3 regions of the Fictibacillus iocasae genome follow, and region 2 is predicted to be linked to each of the others. Evidence: riboswitches for the same ligand, from Rfam matches in the RefSeq annotation. Region 2 holds a riboswitch; each other region holds the start of a gene.

Region 1 (7,045 bases), on a different contig from region 2:
TACCGCATCGTTCGGAGCGTCCTTTGGCCCTACTTCAAAATCAAAGGAACGGCTGACGATGACCTCGTCGCTGTTGATGATGACCGTCTGCTTAAATCCTTTTGGCATGCTCATTTCTTCTTTAATGCCTTTTTTGATTTCCTTCAGACCGTCGCGGATCTGTTTCTTTGTTTCTTTTTCGCTTTGCGCACCCGTCATAGTCGGGTCCATCCCGCCTGAGATAGCGGTTTGCTTCGCGAGTTCGTCGATCAGCTTATCATCGCTTTCGATTTTTTCAACGTATGCGACAAGCAGGTCCTTCACTTCTTTTTCAGAGAGTGTGAGTGTGAGAGACGTCATGCTTTCTCCGTTAAAGTCAACATCCTTCTCTGTCACGTTTTCGTCTTTGATTTTATCCTTCAGTATTTCAGCATACTCTTTTACCATTTCCTTGCGCTCATCTTCGTCCGTTAAGTAGCTGTCATACGCCTTGAAGAAATTCTGCATTTCTTCGAGCCCTTGGTAAGAGGCATCGAACTTTCTCATCAGTTCGCCAAACTCTTTGTTCTCGAAATACACGTGCTTGCTGTACAGCTCAGGCACCTCTAGCGCCGTTTTTTTGTTATCCTGATAAAACTCCGCTCCCGCGATCTCGGAGTCGTTCATTAAAACACCAAGCTTGACGGATCCTTGATCGTTCTTTGGATCATGCTGCGTTTTCACCTGCAGCTCTGCGCTTTTTAAAAGAGACTGAGCAAGCGCCGCTTCCATCCCGGTCGCTCCCATCGCACCAAGATCCATGTCGATGTTCACGCGTGTATCCGACTCGTTCGCTTCACTCTGCGTCTTTTCAGACAAATCGGTAAAATCGCCAAACTGGCTGTCAAACGACTCACTCATCGCTTCATACGATTTAAACTCTGACAATAAGTATTGATTTTTTGGCGTGTTCATCATCATCGCGTAAACCGCTGCCCCGCCGCCGATCAGCAAGACTGCCGCCAGTGCGATGATCAAAAATTTCTTGCTCGACTTCGCCGGTGTGTTCACTTCCGTTTGCATGTATTGCCCTCCTTAAATGTGCTTGAAGCAATAAATATCCACTCTTGAATAGTACGAGCCTGTGCGCAAAATTATGTATACGTGCTGTCTTGTGCATGGTCCATCAGCGCGGCTCACGATTACTTACTATACGGCAATCACTATGGAATTTCTATAAAAATTGGAAAATTACAGGAAATAGTAAGATGGTCCGGGGTCCGGTACCACAAAAAGACAACCAGCCCTATATGTCCGCGCGGAATGGACAACACGTGCCTTTTCTCACTCTCACGTGATGTATGTACGCATCAAGCCAATAAATGGTTTCAGCGTTATCCAATAATAGGATAATAGCCTCATAACGATACTACCACCTCAAATATCGCATTAAACATATATTTACAAAAAATCGGGGTCCGGTACACCTTTCCCCAAACCCCGCTGCCGTGCGGCGGAGTTGGAAAAGGTACCGGACCCCAAACAATAGCCCGATGAGGCGAATTTTTCAAAACTCCAGCTTCACCGGGCTTTTCATTTTTATATCATGTCAGATGCTTTCCTTGCTTTCTGGTGTTAAGTGCTTCGCATCCTCTACGAGCTGGCGCAGCTCGCGGTAGAGCGTGTCTTGGATGTCATGGTCGCGGAGCGCAAATTCGACAGTGGTCAGAATGAAGCCGAGCTTTTCTCCGACGTCATACCGGCGTCCTTCAAACTCATAAGCGAACACACGCTGAAATTCATTCAGCTGCTCGATCGCATCGGTCAGCTGAATCTCTCCTCCAGCTCCCATTTCCTGCTTTTCAAGGTAACGGAATATTTCCGGGCTCAAAATATAGCGCCCCATAATCGCAAGGTTCGACGGCGCTTCTCCAAGCGCTGGTTTCTCGATAAATTTATTCACGCCATAAAGCGGCCCTTTTGTCTGAACAGGATCAACGATGCCGTAACGGCTCACCTGCTCTTCCGGTACCGTCTGGACACCGATGATGGACGAGCCCGTTTTTTCATATTGCGTGATCAGCTGCGCGAGGCACGGCGGCTCAGCCTGCACAATATCGTCACCGAGCAGCACAGCGAACGGCTCGTCACCGATAAACTTGCGCGCGCACCAGATCGCATGACCAAGGCCGCGGGGCTCCTTTTGCCGGATATAATGAATCTCCGCCAGCTGGGAGGACTGCTGAACCTTCTGCAGCAGGTTCACCTTTCCCTTTTTCAAAAGATTCTCCTCCAGTTCAAACGCATGATCAAAATGATCCTCGATCGCCCGCTTGCCCTTTCCAGTCACGATGATGATGTCCTCGATTCCTGAGGCGACTGCTTCTTCTACGATATATTGGATCGTCGGCTTGTCCACGATCGGCAGCATTTCTTTTGGCATCGCTTTAGTTGCCGGCAGAAAACGTGTGCCAAGACCTGCAGCCGGAATAATCGCTTTACGAATCTTCTTCATCTCTCGATCAGCTCCCTGATGGTAATCAACGTTTACCAACAGTGTAGCGAAAAACCGCCGTCAAAATACGTACTTTTACAGAGATTTAACAAAGGCTTATTAATTTCGGGGTCCGGTACTCATTCCGCAAAAGCGGCATGGCTGCCGCTTTATGTGCGGAATGGTACCGGACCCCGACAAAGACAAACCGACAGTGCTTTTAATTCGTTGACAGTCCCCTTGCGGCAAAAATCGAATCAATGGCCGTGGCGTTTCGACCGGCGTTCAGCAGCTGATCTGCCTGCTTGATCGCTTTTGCTCCGTTATTGAACGTCGCGTTCGGTGTCAGTGACCAGTGTGACTGAAGCACGAGCTTTGTCGCCGTATCACGGCCGAGTGCCCCTGCCAGATCGTACAGTCCCTGCGACCAGATCTCGCCGTCCGAATGTACTTGGTTCACAACATCACGCGGATACACTTTGTTTTTATCAAGCCTTCGCAGACATGGCGGGTTGCTGCTAGAATACGAGGCGGCATCCCACTCTCCTACACACGCTGTTCCGAACGCACCAGGCGCGGCGGCATCTTCATATGTGGCGCCGAGGAAATCGCCGAATCCTTCACCCATCGCGCCGCCTTCTGCTGAGTTCCCCCACCCTGGGACCTGGTTGTCCTGGATCGAATGGCCGTATTCGTGTGCGATGATGCCTGAATCCTCCGCATCGTCCACTCCGCCTATGCCGAATGTCAGCTCTTTTGTCGACGGACTGTAGAACGAGTTGTCCTGGCGGTACGTGTTCACGTTTGCTTTAATCGAGCGGTTGTTTATGTTGGAAAAACCGAGGGATTGAATATACCGCTGCAGCGTGTCGATATGGTAGTACACCATCACGTCCTCGAACCGGTCATCGCTGCGTGTGTAATTGAACACATGGCTGGCACTCGTCGTTCTCGATTTGGAATAAATGTTCACGTATTGGCCCTCGAGCTTTCCGGTGCCGTTCAAGCCTTGAAGAGACACAGGCTTCAGCTGGGCAGTGAGGGCTGCTGAATCGGCGTCATTGCCGTCTGTCAGCCCCGTTTTAGATCCTTGTGATTCAATCGGATTTGGCAAGAACACCTGGCCTGACCCGGTCACTTTTTGGTTCAAATCCTTCTTCTTCAGCACTTTTCCGGTGCCTGCATGAACATACATTTCCCAAGCCCCGAACGGCTCATCGGCATGCAGGGTTATTTTATAGACAGGAATCGCGGTGCCGTTTTCAATAGAATAGCCAAACACATTCTCAGTCTGTGACCAGCGGCCAGCCTGAGCGTTAAGGTGCTGTGCCGCTTTCGATTCTGCCTCGCTTTTTGTGATGTTCTGCTTCGGCTCTTCCACTTTCGAGTAAGACGTATAATCAGAGACCGCCATAAGTGCCTTGCCGTTTCTATCGAGCGTAACCGTCACTTGATTGGTAAAAACGGGTTTGTCTTTCACCGTTTGCTGATAACGGACGTACGTTCCAGCGTTCGCTTCAATCGTCGTGACATATGTAAGACCAGAAAGATCGGCGTTAAGGTTGTATTGCGCCGCATTCTTCTTTAAGTACTCATCCGCTTTTACTTTCGCATCAAAGCTCTGTGCCTGAACCGTTCTCGGTGTGTAGTCTGGTGTGCCGCCGCTAAAGGTTGGGAGAGCCAATGTCATCACAAGCGCAGCCGAGCCAAGCATCTTAATCAGATTCTTCTTTTTCAAAATAACAGCCTCCTAAAAGTTTGAATTTTCATACAATTAGTGTAAGGCCTGTCCTAGCCTCAATGCAATGGGTCTATTTTGATAGATTTTGTAGGAATAAAACATCTGGAACATCTGGGGTCCGGTACACATCTGGGGTCCGGTACTCTTCTTTCAAATGCTGCTTTATGGCGTTGAATGATGGAGATGGTACCGGACCCCGATTGTACCGGACCCCGAAAATACGAAAAAATCAAATATACAAACCCTGTATACGGTTTTTGTCGAAATAGGTCGCCTGTACTATTTCCATATTTTTTATTTATTTGTAAAATATTGATATCGGTAAAACCAGAGAAATCTGGCGGCACAAAGCTATAGGGGCTAAGGGCACACACAGAATCGCCTACGCCAGCCAGCTGCCTTTACCACATTTTTATATCCTTAAGGAGGATGAGGTAATGAAAAAGAAAATGATGAAGTTCGCTGCGGCTGTTCTTGCACTCGCTGTCATGCTTGGCGCGCCTGCTGGATCGTACGCGAAGGAAAATGGTTCGAAGCACGAGCTGCAAAAAAAGAAAGAACAGAAGAAAAAGAAAGACAACAAGAAAAAAGGCCACGAAAAAAAGAAGCAGGATGAAGCAAAAAAGAAAGCTGAACTAAAAAAGCAGTACACCAATAAATATCGCGAGCTGAACAAAAAGCTTATTCAAATCGAGTCAAAGGTTAAGTCTCTTAATGAAGAGATCGAGCTGTATTATGGAGAAGAGCCTGTTAAAGAAGAACCGCCTAAGACAGAGCCTCCTAAAGAAGAACCGCCAACAGAGCCAGTTCCGGTTCCCAATCCGACTCCTGTTCCAAACCCTGCACCAGAACCTGTGAAAGCATCTTCTGATGATGACGAGGAAGAGGATGAAGAAGAAGAGTGCGATCATCACGAGGAAGATGAAGATTGCGAGGAAGAGGACTGCTGTGAAGAGGAAGAGGAATCACGCTTCGAGGAGTTTGAAAACAAGCTGATGTCTCTTGATAACCAGCTGTATCAAGTGAAAAACCAGATGAACAAATTGGTTTCCGACGCTAAGAAAAAAGGTGTCACCCTTGATGCATCCATTACTAAAGCAGGAAATGAAAAGTATGCAGCTGTTAAAAGGCTCATCGCCGAAAGCATCACGAACTTAAACAAAAAAGAATCTGGTGAACCAGCTGAAAAGCCAGCTGAAGTAATTAAATAATAGAAATGAGCTGCCGCAGTGTGCCGGCAGCTTTTTTGTGGCAGATCCACGTTCGGGGTCCGGTACTTTTTTCCATAATGGTGCTAAAACGGGGTTGGAGATGGAGATGTACCGGACCCCGACGTTGTGCCCCAACGTTGTGAATCGGTTTTAAACTAGTCATTTCTTACCTTTTTTCTCGTTTCCAAATTTCGTCTATTATCCAAAACCTGTTTTTTCTATAGTCGAATTTTAACACGGGTTTCGAAGGTCACACATTATTTTTCTGAATATTTCGTTACTTTAGTGTTATTTTAAGATAATTTAAAGGGTTTGTTAATTTTATATCGAACCCCTTTTCCCTTTTTGAGATTGTGTTAACCTTGAAAGCAATCAAACAGAAGGAGTGATCAGTCATGCTAAAACGTTTCGCTGCAGGTTATACTTCTCTAGCACTTTTGGTTGGACTTGCTGCACCAACTCAAGCGGGAGCAGCTTCTATACCAGAGCAATCCGATTCAAAGGAAGCACCGAAAGAAATTATCGTAAAATACAAAGAAGGTGTTTCTTCTACTGAGAAGTCATCACTTATCTCTAAGCTTGATGATTCCCTTAAAGAAAAATACAGTGCCTTTTCTGTTGTGACTGTGACCGATGGAAGCGTGGCTGAAGCGGTTAAGGAATATGAAGCGAACCCGAACGTCGAGTACGCGGAACCGAATGTGACATATAAGGCAAGCTATGTGCCGAATGATCCTGATTATTCGACAAAGCAATATGCTCCTCAAAAGGTTGGAGCAGAAGCGGCCTGGGATGTGACACGCGGTTCTTCAACGGTAAAAATCGCCGTTGTTGATACAGGTGTGGACTACAACCACCCGGATCTTGCCGGAAAGGTCATTAAAGGCAAGGATTTTGTTACTGATGACAACGACCCGATGGATGAAAACAAGCACGGCACGCACGTTGCGGGGATTGCAGCAGCATCCACGAACAACGGAGTCGGAATGGCTGGCCTTGCGCCCAACGTGCAGATCTTAGCCGAGCGAGTACTTGACGCGGACGGCAGCGGAACGCTTGATGATGTAGCGGCAGGTATCCGTCATGCGGCAGACAGCGGTGCGCAGGTCATCAACTTAAGCCTTGGCGGCGCGGTCGGAACGAAAACATTGGAAGATGCCGTAAACTATGCGGCAAGCAAAGGTTCAGTCGTTGTAGCGGCAGCGGGTAACGAGAGCACACCGCTTCCTAGCTACCCTGCGTATTATGATAAAGCGATCGCTGTAGCGGCGACAGATCAAAACGACAAGATCGCTTACTTCTCTAACTATGGGCCATGGGTTGATGTAGCGGCACCTGGGGTAAGCCTCTACTCTACAGTTCCTGGCGGAAAGTACGAGAACCTGAGCGGAACAAGCATGGCATCACCTGTTGTCGCAGGTGTAGCAGGCTTGCTCGCATCACAGGGCAAGAACGCAACACAGATCCGCACAGCACTTGAAGGAACAGCGGATAAAGTAACGGGGTCCGGTACACTTTTCAAACACGGACGCATCAATGCAGCAAAAGCAGTCACTCAATAGGTCTATAGAAAAGAGGGGGTCCGGTACTTCGCGTACCGGACCCCCTCTTTTTTTATTTTAAGCTATGATCCTCCAGCTT
Region 2 (7,045 bases):
CGCATATTCTTCACTTTGTCCTTCAGTGCCGTGTCACCGTCAAATCCCCGAACTGTCTTCAGCTTATCAAATTCGAGTTTTTGAAATGCCGCGTACAGCCCGTTCCACGTTTTTGAAGCGGCCAGCAGCTTTTCCATTTCAGACACATCTCCTTCAAGCGCCGGAACATAATGCCCCGGCCCTGAAGGCGACAGCGCCGCTTCAAGCGCTTTTTCCGCATACATCTTTAATCCCGTAAGCTGCCTGGCCATGTCATCAAGCAATTCCATCGTCCATGGAAGATTTTCGATATCATTCCCATTCGTTTCATATAAAGCAGCCATATTTTGAAGCCAGCCTTCCGGATCGGGATGACTCCGGGAAAAATCATACAAAGAGAGCACAAGCTTCTGAAGTTCGAGATCGTTGCGGTCAGAGCTGTACGCGTCAACAAGCGTATAAAACGAATGCTCCTCCCCTTTGCTGTATTCTTCTTCAAACAAGTCGTCCATGACTTCCTGACGCAAAAGCTCTGCCTCGGTTTCGTCCGCAATTTTAAAGCCAGGATCCAGATCTGTCATAAAATAATACTTTCTCAGCACTTCGATACAAAAGGAGTGGAGCGTTGAAATGGAGGCTTTATTTAAAAGATTAAGCTGGCGTCTTAAATGCAAGGATGAAGGGTGACTTTTCAGCTCCTCATCCAGTGCTTCGCCGATCCTTTTTCTCATCTCCGCAGCTGCAGCGTTCGTGAACGTTACGATCAGCAGCCTGTCAACATCCGCATGCTTGTCTTTAATCATGGAAATGATCCGCTCTACAAGGACAGCCGTTTTGCCTGACCCAGCCGCAGCAGCCACAAGGATATTCTCTCCTCTGGCCGTAATGGCCTTCCACTGGTCGTCGGTCCACAGCACTCCCTCAGGCTTTGGCGTCATCGTTTTCAATTCGCCTCTCCTCCTTCTTCACAAATTCTTTCTAAAATAATGTCATCTTTTTCGTTTTTCAATTGCCGGTATGAATTGTCCTCAAACGACTCATCAAACTGGCAGACCGATTTATACGAGCAGAACGTGCAAGGCTTCTTGTTCTTTAAATCATAAGGAGAGATAGCAATATGCCCTTCTGAAATTTCGGTGCCGATTTGCTGAACCGTCTTTTTCACAAACCCACGTAATTGATGAAACTGCTCTTTAGTCGCGATAGAGCTTCTCTTATGAAATCCTTTTTGTGTCAGTTCAACAGGGATAATATCCGATTTCTTATCCATCGTATGATCCATGAGGCCGATCGCCTCCTCTTCTGCGAGCACTAGCCCCTTCATCTTGAACTTTCTGTATGCTTCCTTCTGAATTTCTTCTAATGTCATCAATTTTTTGTTAGCCAACAGTGGATTGTGAACATGGAAATACAGCACGCCTGCCGGAACAGCTTCCTCTCCAAGCCATCTGCTTGAATGTGTCACCGCCACATCTAAATACGTGAGCATCTGCAGGGCAATGCCATAATAGACCTCGCTTAAATTAAGTCCCGTTGAGCTGGATTTATAATCAATAACACGCAGCATAAGGCCGCTGTTCGATTTCGCTGTATCCACTCTGTCAATTCGTCCGATGATCTCCATTTTCGTTCCGTTTGGCAGATCATACACCAGCGGTGGCAGCTCACCGCCTCGGCCGAATCCAAGCTCCAGTCCTGCCGGGGCAAAGCCGCTCGCTCTGGCATGCTCACTTAAAATAAAAGTGGCTTTTCCAACAACATCCTTTAGCTTGCGTTTAATATAGAGCAGCCTGTTGGAGCTCAGCAGTATTTCATGCTGAAGTTTAGGCGCGAGCAGCTCCACCATGTCTCCCGCAATACGAAAAGCTTCATTCTGTGAAAGATCCTGCCACTTCATTCCGCGGCTGTCTAAAAAATCGTTCATATTCTTAAGCGCCGCATGGAAGAGCTGTCCAATATCCGGGGCCTCCAGCCGGTAAATTTCCCGTTCCTTCAGCTTGAGTCCGTATGAAGCAAACTGAGAAAACGGACACGAAGAGAACATTTCCATTCTTGAAATACTCGCAGATATGGTTGAACCATATAATTCTTCGGCAATTGAACGTTCAAGCCGTTCTTCTTGATTTTTAAAGAAAAGTCCCGACATTACGGTAGAAGCAAAATGCCTGATGTCTTTATTCTCAAGACTCCAGTTATAGACAGACCACCAGACATCCGCCATGCCATAGCCCCGTTTCCATTCACGCAATTTTCCGTTCAAATAGGCGACCGCTTTTCTCGGATGCTGAATAAATTCAAGGTCATCCTCCCACTCCGGCTCATTGTTCCAAAGCCTTTCTTTCATTTCAGGGAAAAGAGTGTGCAATCTGGCTATCACCATAGACGGCTGCAGTGTCTTTCCTTCTTCATCAGCCAGAGGATAGGATACATACAGCTTGTCAGATGCGTTCGTGAGCGATAAGTAAATAAGAAACTGTTCATCAAGCAGCTGCCTTCTGCTTGAAGGTGCCAGCTCCAATCCGTTCTGCTCGAGCATTTCCCTGTCACTCTCTGACAAAAGGCCGCCTTCTTTCGGACGTGCAGGCAGCACTCCTTCATTTACACCCAGCAGGAAATGCACTTTTACATCTGTAAATCGCGAGCGGTCCACCGTTCCGACGAGCACTTGATCAAGCGCTGGCGGAACGAGTGAGAACTTCATGCTCTCTAGACCTGTATCTAGCATTTTTGTCCACAAGGATAGAGGAATTTCTTCATCCCCTGTCATTTCCACCATTTCATCGAGCAGGTTCAGCACAGCATTCCATACTTGTCCATGCTCACGCGCTTCCTTCAGCCTGTCGTTTTCCTCCGCTTTCAGGCGCAACGCGTCAAGCTTAGCGGGAATTTCCATTCTTTCCAGAAAATAAAAAAGGGCTGCGCAATAATCTCGGACCGTTTTTCCTGTTTTAAAATCACGTGACAATCGTTTAATAGGTGCAACAATGATTTCTCTTAGCTCGTTCAGCTCGTTTTCCTTTTGCTGGTCAGAATCTGTCCTTGCTGCTTCTCCTTCTTCAAGGCCGCGGATTCGCACATACTTCCAAGGTTTAGGATCTGTCCAGCGGCTCCCTTGAATGCCGAGTGCCAGACAATAGTTTTCCAGCTGATCCATTCCTTTTCTCAGCTCTTTAACCGTTCTTGTACGGTCACCTGGATAAAGAAGATCTGTTTTCACCGCACGAAAAACCGCTTCATATCGCCAGTTCTTGCTGATGATATCCAGCACCGAACGAATCAGCTCCACTAGAGGATGGTGCAGCATCGACTTTTTCTGATCGACAAAGACAGGGATCTCATATTCTTCAAATACCGTTTCAATAACCGATTGATAAGAAGCAGAGTTCCGCACGGAGATGGAAATATCACGAAACCTGTACATTTCATCACGAACAAGCCGCAATATTTCTCGAGCTGCTCCTTCTGCCTCTGCCCGCAATGAAACAGCGGAATAAAGCTTTAAACCCTCTGTATCCATTGATTTAACTTCAGGGCGGGTATCAAAGTGGCGCTCTAAATGAAGCAAAGCAGGTGACTTAAATCTTTCAGGAGTGGCAAGAAGAACATTTTCTTCTATTTTGACACCATTTTCCTTCGCCATATTGACTAACTGGATAAACGTTGAAGATGTCATATGGAATAGATCCAGTTCATGAGGTGCAGCATGATGGCTCTCCACGTCACCAGTCAATGCAACCGTTACTTTTTTGGCGTATTTCATCAGCATCGCAAGCACTTCTTTTTCTTGCGGAGTAAAGGAGTGGAAGCCGTCAATATAAATCTCGCACTCTCGTATGTAGGGTGAATGAGGGATCTTTTCAACAAGTAGACGGAGATAATCTTCTGAGTCAACATAATTTGCCGCAAGAGCGTTTTCCAGTTCATTGTAAATAAGTCCAAGGTCAGAAAGCTTGTCTTGAAGTACATTCTTTGTGCTTTCTTTCCCTGCAAAATACTGAAGCGAAGAAGCATGACCATTCACTTCATCAGGAGTGATGCAATAACGTTTCAACTCTGTCATCATCAGTTCAAGCAACTCATAAAACCCTGTCTGATCAGAGGACTTCTTAAAGATCCTTAACTCTTCACGGCGATGTTCAATGATTTTGCGCAGCATCATATGAATACCTGTACTGGTAATATGCGTTCGAGTCATGCCGCCCATGTCGCCAAGAACCTTCCATGCCAGACGGGAGAAGCTGAAGACTTGTGCCCTTATCATTCCGTTCATACCAGGTGCAGAGGATAGCTTATACTCTGATTGAAACGTCATCTGATCAGGCACTAAATAGATAATCGGTTCCCCTGCTGGATCTTCTGTTAAGCGTTCAATGATTTCATTCATCATCCGCTCTGATTTGCCCGTTCCTGAACGTCCCAGCATAAATCGCAAACTCATTTATCTCACAATCCTTTCGCCCATTTCTTATCTCTACATTATCGCATACTCCTACTCTGAACAAAACATGCGTTCGAATGGAAAAAATGGAAAGTGACGAAATTAAAAGAGGCCGCATCAATAAGCAGATGCGACCTCTAGTAAACGTACAAATCATTTTGGAGAAGATGAAGGATTGCCTTGCAAAAACATAGCATTCGTTGATAGCTTTCACACTTTATCACAACGTATTTTTTTCTATCTTTTTATACTTTTTTTACTGTCATACATTCTTTTGTCCGCCAAATGAAGGTAGTCATCGATTCGTTCTCCTGCATCTGGCTTAAGTTCTATGGCCCCGTATGCAAGTGAAACGTATTTCTTCCAATTACTTAACCTTTTTTCAATCTTGACAGCTGTTTCATAGGCTTCCTGCTCGGTTGCTCCTGGAAGCAGGAAGACAAACTCGTCGCCGCCGAATCGGAAGCCGTAATCAAGAGACTGCTCTTGGGCCAGCCATGCAATATGGCACAGGAGCTCGTCCCCTTTATTATGGCCGAATTCATCGTTTACATATTTAAAATTATTCACATCGAGCATGAGGAGCGTCAGAGGCTGTTCCATGCACGCGGACTCATTAATCCGATCATCCAGGCAATCATAGAAATAGCGCCGGTTATATAAGTTAGTCAACGGATCACGAATGCTGATTTCTTTTAAATCCATGAATTGCTGTGAACAAAAGCCGCTTAAGAAACCGGTTAAAGAATGGTGGCTGATCTCGTTCCAACGCTCCAATACATGGAGCTGGACTTCCATCTCTTCATCCGACAGCACCTTCTTCACTTCCAGCAGGACGGCGTTTCGAATACTTTTGGTAAAGCACCCTAATGAACGGTATGGAATTTTCTGATGCTTCACAAACTGGATACCAGATTGAAAGGCACTTTCCTCTGATTTTTTTAAAAATCCTTTATATCGCCGCTCAGGCAGAAACACGCCTCGACAATTCGCATGAAGCATTTTTTGTACCGTATGTTCATACGGTGTGAGTGATGATGTGAGAAATAAATTAAAATATTTTGCCGTTTTTAGTTCGCCCAAATGATGATCGATCATGGTAGGGATGGCGTCCACATGTTTTGTATACAGCTTTTTCCGCAACTCTTGCCAATACTTTTCTCTGGCCATGTAAATCCCTCAAATCTCTTTGTTTGATCAAACATGTATCCGTGCTGAAACAGCACAAAAAAACTGCTCCCCAAAAAGGAAGCAGCTCTAGCATGCAGCCGATCGTCCCCTTTGGCAACCCGGCTGCCTTCGCTGTTGTTCAGCATTAGACCCGTGGCTTTGCGTCCCATTCTTTCAAATGGTTTGCCTTGAAAAACAAAGGTATAATATTAATTTATAGTGATTATATCCTATACAGGAGGATATTTCCAACTTTTTATCTAGTTCTTTGTACCTTTTTTACCAATTTTACTTATTTTTCTATACCACCTGTACCCGATTCTCACCACATTTAATACATTATATGGGATTTTTATAGGAAAACGGTATAGGGTATGCCTATACAACTTGTGATACGCGGCTTTTAAATCCTTCCATTTTCCACAGTCTTCCTTCACTAAAAAGTCCGAGACATCGACGATCACACCATGTCCATTGGAAATCATGACGTTCTTTCCATGAACATCGTGTGGATACAATCCACGCTGGCGTGCATAATCGAGCGCTGCATCAATCTCATCAATGATCGTTGGCTCAATTTTCATCCCTTTATGAACACAATCAAATAAAGTCGTCCCAAAAATTCGCTTTAACACTAAAAATCGTTCCCCATAATAATAGCATTGGGAATACCCGCGATGTCGGCCTAGGCGGCTGTATACCTCTATCTCGTCCTTTATGCCTTCTTTCGCCCTTCCGTATATCTTTACCACATAATCCATATGATCCGGATGAGCAAAAACCGCAGCATAATTTCCGCACCCCAGCACAATCCACGGCTTTGGATACGTTATCGTTTTGACTGGATCAAACTCATCATCACTGACAATCACAGCCTCTTTATCTAGTGCTTCTGCAAGCTTAATAAATTCCTGCAGCTTCTCTATCATAATCCGACCTCGACTTTCACTTTCCGTTGTTAGACCATTTCTTTCTTAGTGTATACACGGTCAAGCCAAAAAGTCGCCAATTATTTTTCTCACCCTAAGCAAATCGTTAAGTAGAGGGATATTTCTTCAATAAGAAATGCTCAATAAGGGTTTCTGCTTTGTTTCGCAAGTGTACGTTTGGAAACCTCATTACTTCCCGATAGCCTCTAATAAAAATTTCATACTCCGTAAGGTCATCAAGACGTTTTCCGTCCATGACTTTTATTTTCCTTGATAGCATCTGTTTTCTCGTTTCATGCAGCTCCATGCTGATATCATCCATTATTTTTTCAATGAGCAAGATGTATGGCCGCTTCAGTTTCAGCGGAACTGCTTGAATGATCCTTAAATCTCGGTCAAATATGGTGAGCAGCATCGGATACATAATAAACCGCTCAATTAATCCCCGGTCTTCTTCTGATCCATAAAGCACGGCGATTCCCTCCGTATATCCATTTTTCGCTTATGAAGGTGGAAGTTTACAAGAGGC
Region 3 (7,045 bases), on a different contig from region 2:
AATATAGGAACGAGCATCATCATAGATGAGTTTTACTGGTTTTACCCCTGATGGTAGTTTTCCCACATAAATAGTTGTTGTATCTTCCCCTTCTACCACAGTGACGGGGTAGTTCGCACCAAGTGGGTCTGAGATGAAATCAATCGGTACAAACATGTGGTTGTCCTTGACAATCGCCTTCATTTTCATATCAGTCACGACACCATTTACCGTTTTAGTCTTTAAAGGAATCCCCCTGTTTTTACCCTTAGTGTAACTTGAACCGTATATGTTCTCCTCGCGAATATGCATTGTAGAGTAGTTTTTTCTTTGTACATACAATACCTTTGATTCCCACATTTTCACCAGACGTTCCTTGTACTGTGTTGCTATCCAATCCAATGGTAGATAGTAAGTACCGCCTGAATCATAAGGTTTACCTTCTAATAAGAATGGTTGTAAGTCCGGATCCGATACGACCTCATTATCGAACTTGAACACAAGTGAAGTTGCACTAACCTTTTCTGAAATGTAAGGAAATAAACTCAACAATAAAATAATAATTAAAAGAAATTTCTTCATAAATTACCTCCTATAGTTTAATCCACCAAAATTAACATCAACTTATACATGAAAATGTTTCTTTAAAATATCAAAAAACCAGTCTCCTTCTCGTTGAAGGAGGCTGGTAAATATTATTTAACTTTTATTGTTATTGTTTTCCCTTTGTTGCCTACGCTGTCTTTAGCAAATAGAACAATGGTTGTTCCCTTTTTTTGATTTTTAATTTTCAAGCTAAATTTCCCTTTTGCATCAGCCTTGCCTGCCCCAATGATCTTGCTGCCCACTTGAGCATAAACGGTTGATCCTGCTTCAGACCGACCAGAAATCGTTTTTGATGTAGCTTTTACTCCATTCACTGCAGGAGCCGCAGGGGCAATTTTGTCAACTACCGTTATTGTTACATTTTTCGTTCCATATAGATTCTTTGCACTGATTTCCACTTTAGCACCCGCATTTTGCTTAGGAATGTTAGCTGAGAAATCGCCTTTATGATTAGAAGCCGTCTTATAATCTTTTCCTGCTAACTTTAACACTACTTCAGTATATGGGGCTGTTTTCCCTACAACTTTGGTAGTTAAGTTCGTTACCGGACTTACTGTTAAATTTGGAAGAAGACTAGGCGCTGTGACTGTAAGTTTATACTTACCAGAATTCAAAGTATACTCACTGTTATTGAACACTTTTATATAGTAATTTCCTGGTTTCAAGGTAATGCTTTCAATATACTTTGCCGGATTTTGTGAATCACCGCTGAAGTAATCACTTGTTACTTTATTGTTTTCTTCATCATACACAACAATTGACGTTGTTGAATCTACGTAAGAAGTAAGATCTACTTTGACTTCCATTGTTCTCTGAACTGAAACCTTGTAAAAATCAGATGAATCGTTCCAAGACAGAAATCCTGTTATTGGCTGGTAAAAGGTGATGGACTGCGCTTCTACTGTACCGTTGTTCGGTTCGGTATCATTATTTCCAGCATAATTAATGCTTGTTGTAAGCTGATATTTTCCAGTGTTTAAAGTATATTCTGAATTGTTATAGATAGATATGTAATAATTCCCCGGTTCTAAATCGACATAATTGTTATATTTAGCAGGGGAGAGGGAACTGCCATTAAAATAATCACTAAATACTTTTTCGTTTTCTTCATCGGTCATTTTAATTGTGGTAGTAGAATCCACGAATGATGATAAATTCACATGTACTCTTCCCGCTTTATCAACAGTCAATTTATAAACATCTACTGAGTCATTCCAAGATAAAAAACCTGTAACAGATTTGTTATAGAAAAGAGGCTGAGCTTCAACAGTACCATTATTGGGCTCTGCTTCATTATTACCAGCCTGTGAAAAAGACACTTGAAGTGTGAAATCACCTGTATGCTTCAAATATTCATTGTATTCTCCAACCTTCAAGCGGTATGTCCCTGCCTCAAGATCAACCCAGTCGTTATGCTTACCTGGAGTAGAAGAAGAACTTGTAAAGTAGTCTCCAAAAACTTTAACATTGTTGCTGTCATATAATTTGAAGTGGGTGGTTGATTTTACATAAGAAGTGATGTCAATGGATACCCTCCCTGCACTTGGCACTGTGAAAAAGAACTCTTTTTCCTGTTCTTGTTCAGTAAGTGAACCAGAGACAAAAGTTAGGACTCCATTTGCTGCTTGTACGTTTTCAACTTGGAAGATAGAAATGAGAAGAAAAGTAAGTGCAGTTAGTGTAATAACGATTTTGTTTAATTTAAACATCATGTACCCTCCTTGTTATTAACTGATTCTTTGTTTAACGTTATGCGGCATTTGTGTATTCTGCGAGTTGTTTCGCTTCTTTTAGACCCTTTACAATTTTCATTACCTGAAATGGAAGTACAAATACTCCAATTACCATAGACAATCCTAATTTAATTAAGAAATAGATGACCCAGCCCATTAATGGCATGAATAGAAAGATATTTGGAGTAATCTTATTCAATGCACTCCATCCCCACGGTACACCTGCCAATGCAATAGCTAACATAAAGCCTTCTGTTAATCCAAAGGCAAATAATACAGTCATAATAATGGCATTACGAATTAATATGGATTTCTGTTCGCTTACTTGGTTTAGTACGCACGAATCGCATGATGGATAGGTAAATTTTTCACTGCAATTTGGACATAATGCCTTTCCGCAAACCGTACATGTCGAAACCGCGTCCATTTCATAATGTTTATAGCATTTCATTTTAGACTCCCCCTCGTTGTTTTGTTACTTTAATAACTTCCTATTTCTATCAACCTCCCAAACAAAAAAGCCATGGCTAAACAGCCACAGCATACTTAAGAACTATGGCAACCTGACGATCATAGCGTAAAACGCCTTAGACTCACGGCTTTGCGTCCTTCCCTTTCGAAAAGTTTGCCTTTTTCATAATTATTCAATTAAAGGTAAATATTACTATACACTTAGTATAATGGAACCTATTTCCTATGTAAACACTAAAATATATAGGCTATTTTTCCACCTTTAGATCTGTGCTAATTGTAGGTGTTTACGCTAAGCCCAAACATTAATGGGTTCATTAAAAAAAGAAAAGCTCCAGCAAACACAATAGCTAGAGCTTCTCTCATCATCTCTTTTATTTCACATACCCCGCCCACCGTCTGTAATAGGTGAGGTAGGTTTTGTCGTTGGATATCGTGTATAGGGCGTGCATTTGGAAGATGTGAATCGCGTGGTACATCGGGACGACGTGCGGCTGCTGTTTCATGGTGAGATGGCTGAGGTCGTAGGATGTGAAGCCGCCGATGTCGTACTTTGGCAAAATTTTCTTGATTGCGATCAGTCCTTTTTGCTGCAAATAGTACTGCGCCGTCTTTTGGCCGTAATCTGCCTTTACGCCAAGCTTCATCCAGTCATAAAGACCGAACATGGCGTATACGAATCCGTTCAGTGTGTAATTGTCTGGGTTGCTGATGTATTCTTCAAAAAATCCGTATTCATTGTACGATTTTCCGAGTGCGCGCAGGTTCGTGTATGTGCCGCCTCTTGACTTGGCGCGGGTCATGAACGCGAGGCATTTTTTCCCTGTTTCCAAATATTTGACGTCCTTTGTTAAGTGATACGCTCTTGAATATACGCTCAGCGCCTGGCCTTGAGCCATAGCTGAGTACCAACCAGGCTGGTATTTCACGCGAAGATGCTTGATCTCGTAATAGAAATCATAACGAAGCGATCCGTCCGGCTTTTGGTATAGCACTAAAGCATTCGCATACTTGAGAAAGCGGGCTTTGTTTGCTTCATTCTTTGTTCTGACATACTTGCCGTGTTCGGAGAGTGCCATCTGGGCGATTGTAACCGGGTTGTACTGGTACTTGTCATAATACTTCACCATTGGGATGCCTTGGGCGTCCATTTTGATTCGAGACATTTGGAAAACTTTTTGGCTGAGATTGAAATAGTCGCCTTGCGGGGTATAGGGAGCGAGTTTGTGGGCGTATTGGTAGTTGTTCTTCTTGTAGGTAGCAACTGACTTTTTGACGAGTGCAGAATAATCTGCGGCGTAGCTCGGAATGGCCATCGAAAATAACATGACCGCAGCGATTGTTAGCACAACGGCTGTCTTATAAAACTCCTTCAATTGAACTATTCCCCCTGCTCTTATTGTGATGAACTGCCTTTTTCATACTATACCAATAATTACCACAACACATGATAATATTATACTAATGTAACAAAAATTGTAACTTTCTTTACATTTACATATCATTTACATTTTCTTCATTTCATTTTTTGTTGAAATAACCCGATATAACGGGGGAAGTTTCGGTTTGGACAAGAGAGGACGATCAAGTTGTTGGAGTATGTGACGAGGTTTGGGGCTGTAACCATTGTACTATCATGTGTTTTCGCATTTATCTTCGCCTGGCTGCTATTTGGACTCTCGGTGAAACGGTCCTTGGCGGTCAGTCTCGTTGCCCTCGTCATGCTGATGTCTCCGTTTCAGCTGCTGCAGGGCAAATTGGAAAGCCTGGAAAAAGCCAAGAAACAGGCAGAACATCTCGTGACGGAAACAGTGTATGCGGATTCCTATGTTGAGGGGGCGTCTGTTGCCTCCGTCGAGGAAAAAACGGCGTATGAATTTGTGAAACAATACATTAAAGCCTATGCTGAAGCCGTTAACACTGGAGACTTCAGCAAAGCCCAGCCATTCCTGCTGCCACAAAGTGAGGTTTATATTTCACAAAAGAAAAATGCGGAAGAACAGCATAAAAAAGGATTGTCGTCTGAAAACGTTCTTCCCTTGACTTACTCTCACTTTCAACAGACAGGCGATGACCGGTATGAGCTGAAGGTGACCGAAGACTCGACCGGTACGATTTGGTTGTATGAACTAAGCTCCCAGAAAGATTCATTAACCATTTCGGAAATCCGTAAACCATAACATTAAAGCCCCGAATCAGACGCTGATTCGGGGCTTGTCTATTAATCTACATATTTCGCCCAGCGTTTGTGGTAGCTGAGGAAGGTTTTGTCTTTCGTAATCGTGTACAATCCGTAAATCTGGTAAAGGTGGACAGCGTGGTACATCGGCACGACGTGAGGCTGCTGCTTTCTCGTCAGGTGGCTTAGGTCATAGGACGTGAAGCCGCCGATATCGTATTTTGGCAGGATTACTTTTAATACTTTGATGCCATGCTCCAAGTGCTGCTGCGCTCTTTTCTGGCCGTAATCCTCTTTTACACCGAGCTTCATCCAGTCATACAGGCCGAACAATGTGTACACATAGCCGTTCAGCGTGAAGTTATCGGGCGTCGTGATGTATTCCTCGAAGAATCCGTATTGCTTGTAGCTTGGCCCAAGTGAGCGCATGTTCGTATATGTTCCGCCGTTGGACTTCGCTTTCATCAAGAACTGCAAACACTTCTTACCTGCTTCCAGGTATTTAACATCCTTCGTTAAGTGATACGCACGCGAATACACGCTTAGCGCCTGCCCTTGAGCCATCGCAGAAATCCAGCCTGGCTGAAACTTCGCCTTTAAATGCTTGATCTCGTAATAAAAATCGTAACGAAGCGAGCCCTCCTCCTGCTGATACGCAACAAGTGCATCCGCATATTGCAGGAATCTCGTCATGTGCCCCGGCTTTTGGGTTCTCACATACTTCCCATGCTCAGACAATCCCATTTGTGCGATCGTCACTGGATTGTACTGGTATTTGTCATAATACTTCACCATCGGAATGCCTTTTGCATCCATTTTAATACGCGACATTTGAAAAATCTTCCCGCTAAGGTTGAAATAATCACCCTGAGGCGTATACTGAGCAAGTTTATGCTTGTACTCATAATTGTTTTTCTTATACGTCGCCACCGACTTTTTGACCAACGCAGAATGCCCCGCCGCATAACCAGGCGCAGCTGCCGCAACGGTAACCATGAATACCGTCAACACAGACACCGCCCATTTCATTACATGTTTCACTTTCTCTCTCCTATCTGGAAATTGCACGTTCGATTTCCGATCCTTTTTCAGTTGGGCTGAGTATAATTTATATCGGTTAAATTTAAAGCTATTTTAAGTTTCTAATATTGATTTCAGTATAAAAAGAATAAATATTAATTAACGGTGTAAATACATCCTTACATTAAATGTTCCTAGTATTACGATCTAAGTTTGATGAACTTAAGCCTAGTCATGGAATAGTTAGTTTTCTTCCAGCCATATGTAATATCATTGAATTTTTATTTACTATTTAAATTCCAAAAATTTCTACCGATATAATCTTTGGAAAAGACTAAGTCTTTTTACCTAAAAAGAAGGAGAGATAAATTTGCAAAACACAAAAAATAGGTTATTTTCACTAACTATGGCTGGCCTGCTTACAGTATCCACCCTGTTACCAAGTATCACGTTTGCACAGGAAACCAAAAGTTCTGTTAAGCCAACTGCCCAGCAACAAAGCGGCCAAGCTAAAATAAAAAAAAGTAAGTGGGCTAAGTCAAATGACGAACAAGGAAAGGAAATTGTGAATAGGTCTCCTCGCGATACTAGTACTCAAGATCAAAGACTCCTCGCTAAAACCAGAGGTGCTAATAAAAATAAAGAAATGTATATAAAAGACGAAATTATTATTAAAATGAAATCCGGTGTTTCTTCAGAATCATTCTATAAGACGAATAATTTAAAGCTTAAGACGAAATTAAAATCGATTAAAGCTGATGTAGTTAAACTACCAAGTGGACAAGATGCAAATATAGTAGCAAAAAAATTAGCCAAAGATCCTAAAATAGCTTCTGTACAACCTAATTTTAAGTACTATCAGTCAAATTTTAATGATCCATTGTTTGATCAGCTATGGGGTCTTAACAATACGGGACAAGTGATAAAAGAAAACTCCGGTACAGAAGATATTGATATAAACCTTCCCGAAACTGTCAACTATCTTCAAGGTGAAAATTTACAAAAAAATGTCGTTGCTGTTATAGATACAGGTATAGATATTAATCATGACGACTTA

Evidence for each region. A riboswitch is a leader RNA that binds a small molecule or an ion and turns the genes downstream of it on or off. The one in region 2 is predicted to bind cyclic di-GMP.
Region 1: it holds a riboswitch for cyclic di-GMP, as region 2 does, so the genes downstream of both, ACFQPF_RS07115 (hypothetical protein) here and ACFQPF_RS08550 (GGDEF domain-containing protein) in region 2, are expected to answer to the same signal.
Region 3: it holds a riboswitch for cyclic di-GMP, as region 2 does, so the genes downstream of both, ACFQPF_RS15690 (B-box zinc finger protein) here and ACFQPF_RS08550 (GGDEF domain-containing protein) in region 2, are expected to answer to the same signal.

The regions. Positions count from the first base shown of each region.
Region 1 is NZ_JBHTCP010000013.1:84,735-91,779, forward strand. Features, by position in the region: gene ACFQPF_RS07100 (hypothetical protein) at 1-1,041, opposite strand, end outside; gene galU (UTP--glucose-1-phosphate uridylyltransferase GalU) at 1,568-2,473, opposite strand; gene ACFQPF_RS07110 (M36 family metallopeptidase) at 2,673-4,142, opposite strand; cyclic di-GMP riboswitch class I at 4,504-4,596, shown strand; gene ACFQPF_RS07115 (hypothetical protein) at 4,631-5,404, shown strand; gene ACFQPF_RS07120 (S8 family peptidase) at 5,800-6,966, shown strand; gene ACFQPF_RS07125 (polysaccharide deacetylase family protein) at 7,019-7,045, opposite strand, start outside.
Region 2 is NZ_JBHTCP010000014.1:40,854-47,898, reverse strand. Features, by position in the region: gene addA (helicase-exonuclease AddAB subunit AddA) at 1-917, opposite strand, end outside; gene addB (helicase-exonuclease AddAB subunit AddB) at 923-4,417, opposite strand; gene ACFQPF_RS08550 (GGDEF domain-containing protein) at 4,655-5,587, opposite strand; cyclic di-GMP riboswitch class I at 5,698-5,785, opposite strand; gene ACFQPF_RS08545 (serine/threonine protein kinase) at 5,848-6,516, opposite strand; gene ACFQPF_RS08540 (YhjD family protein) at 6,623-6,988, opposite strand.
Region 3 is NZ_JBHTCP010000049.1:124,744-131,788, forward strand. Features, by position in the region: gene ACFQPF_RS15680 (hypothetical protein) at 1-561, opposite strand, end outside; gene ACFQPF_RS15685 (Ig-like domain-containing protein) at 675-2,297, opposite strand; gene ACFQPF_RS15690 (B-box zinc finger protein) at 2,335-2,769, opposite strand; cyclic di-GMP riboswitch class I at 2,873-2,958, opposite strand; gene ACFQPF_RS15695 (D-glucuronyl C5-epimerase family protein) at 3,164-4,165, opposite strand; gene ACFQPF_RS15700 (TcaA NTF2-like domain-containing protein) at 4,391-4,969, shown strand; gene ACFQPF_RS15705 (D-glucuronyl C5-epimerase family protein) at 5,011-6,009, opposite strand; gene ACFQPF_RS15710 (S8 family serine peptidase) at 6,359-7,045, shown strand, end outside.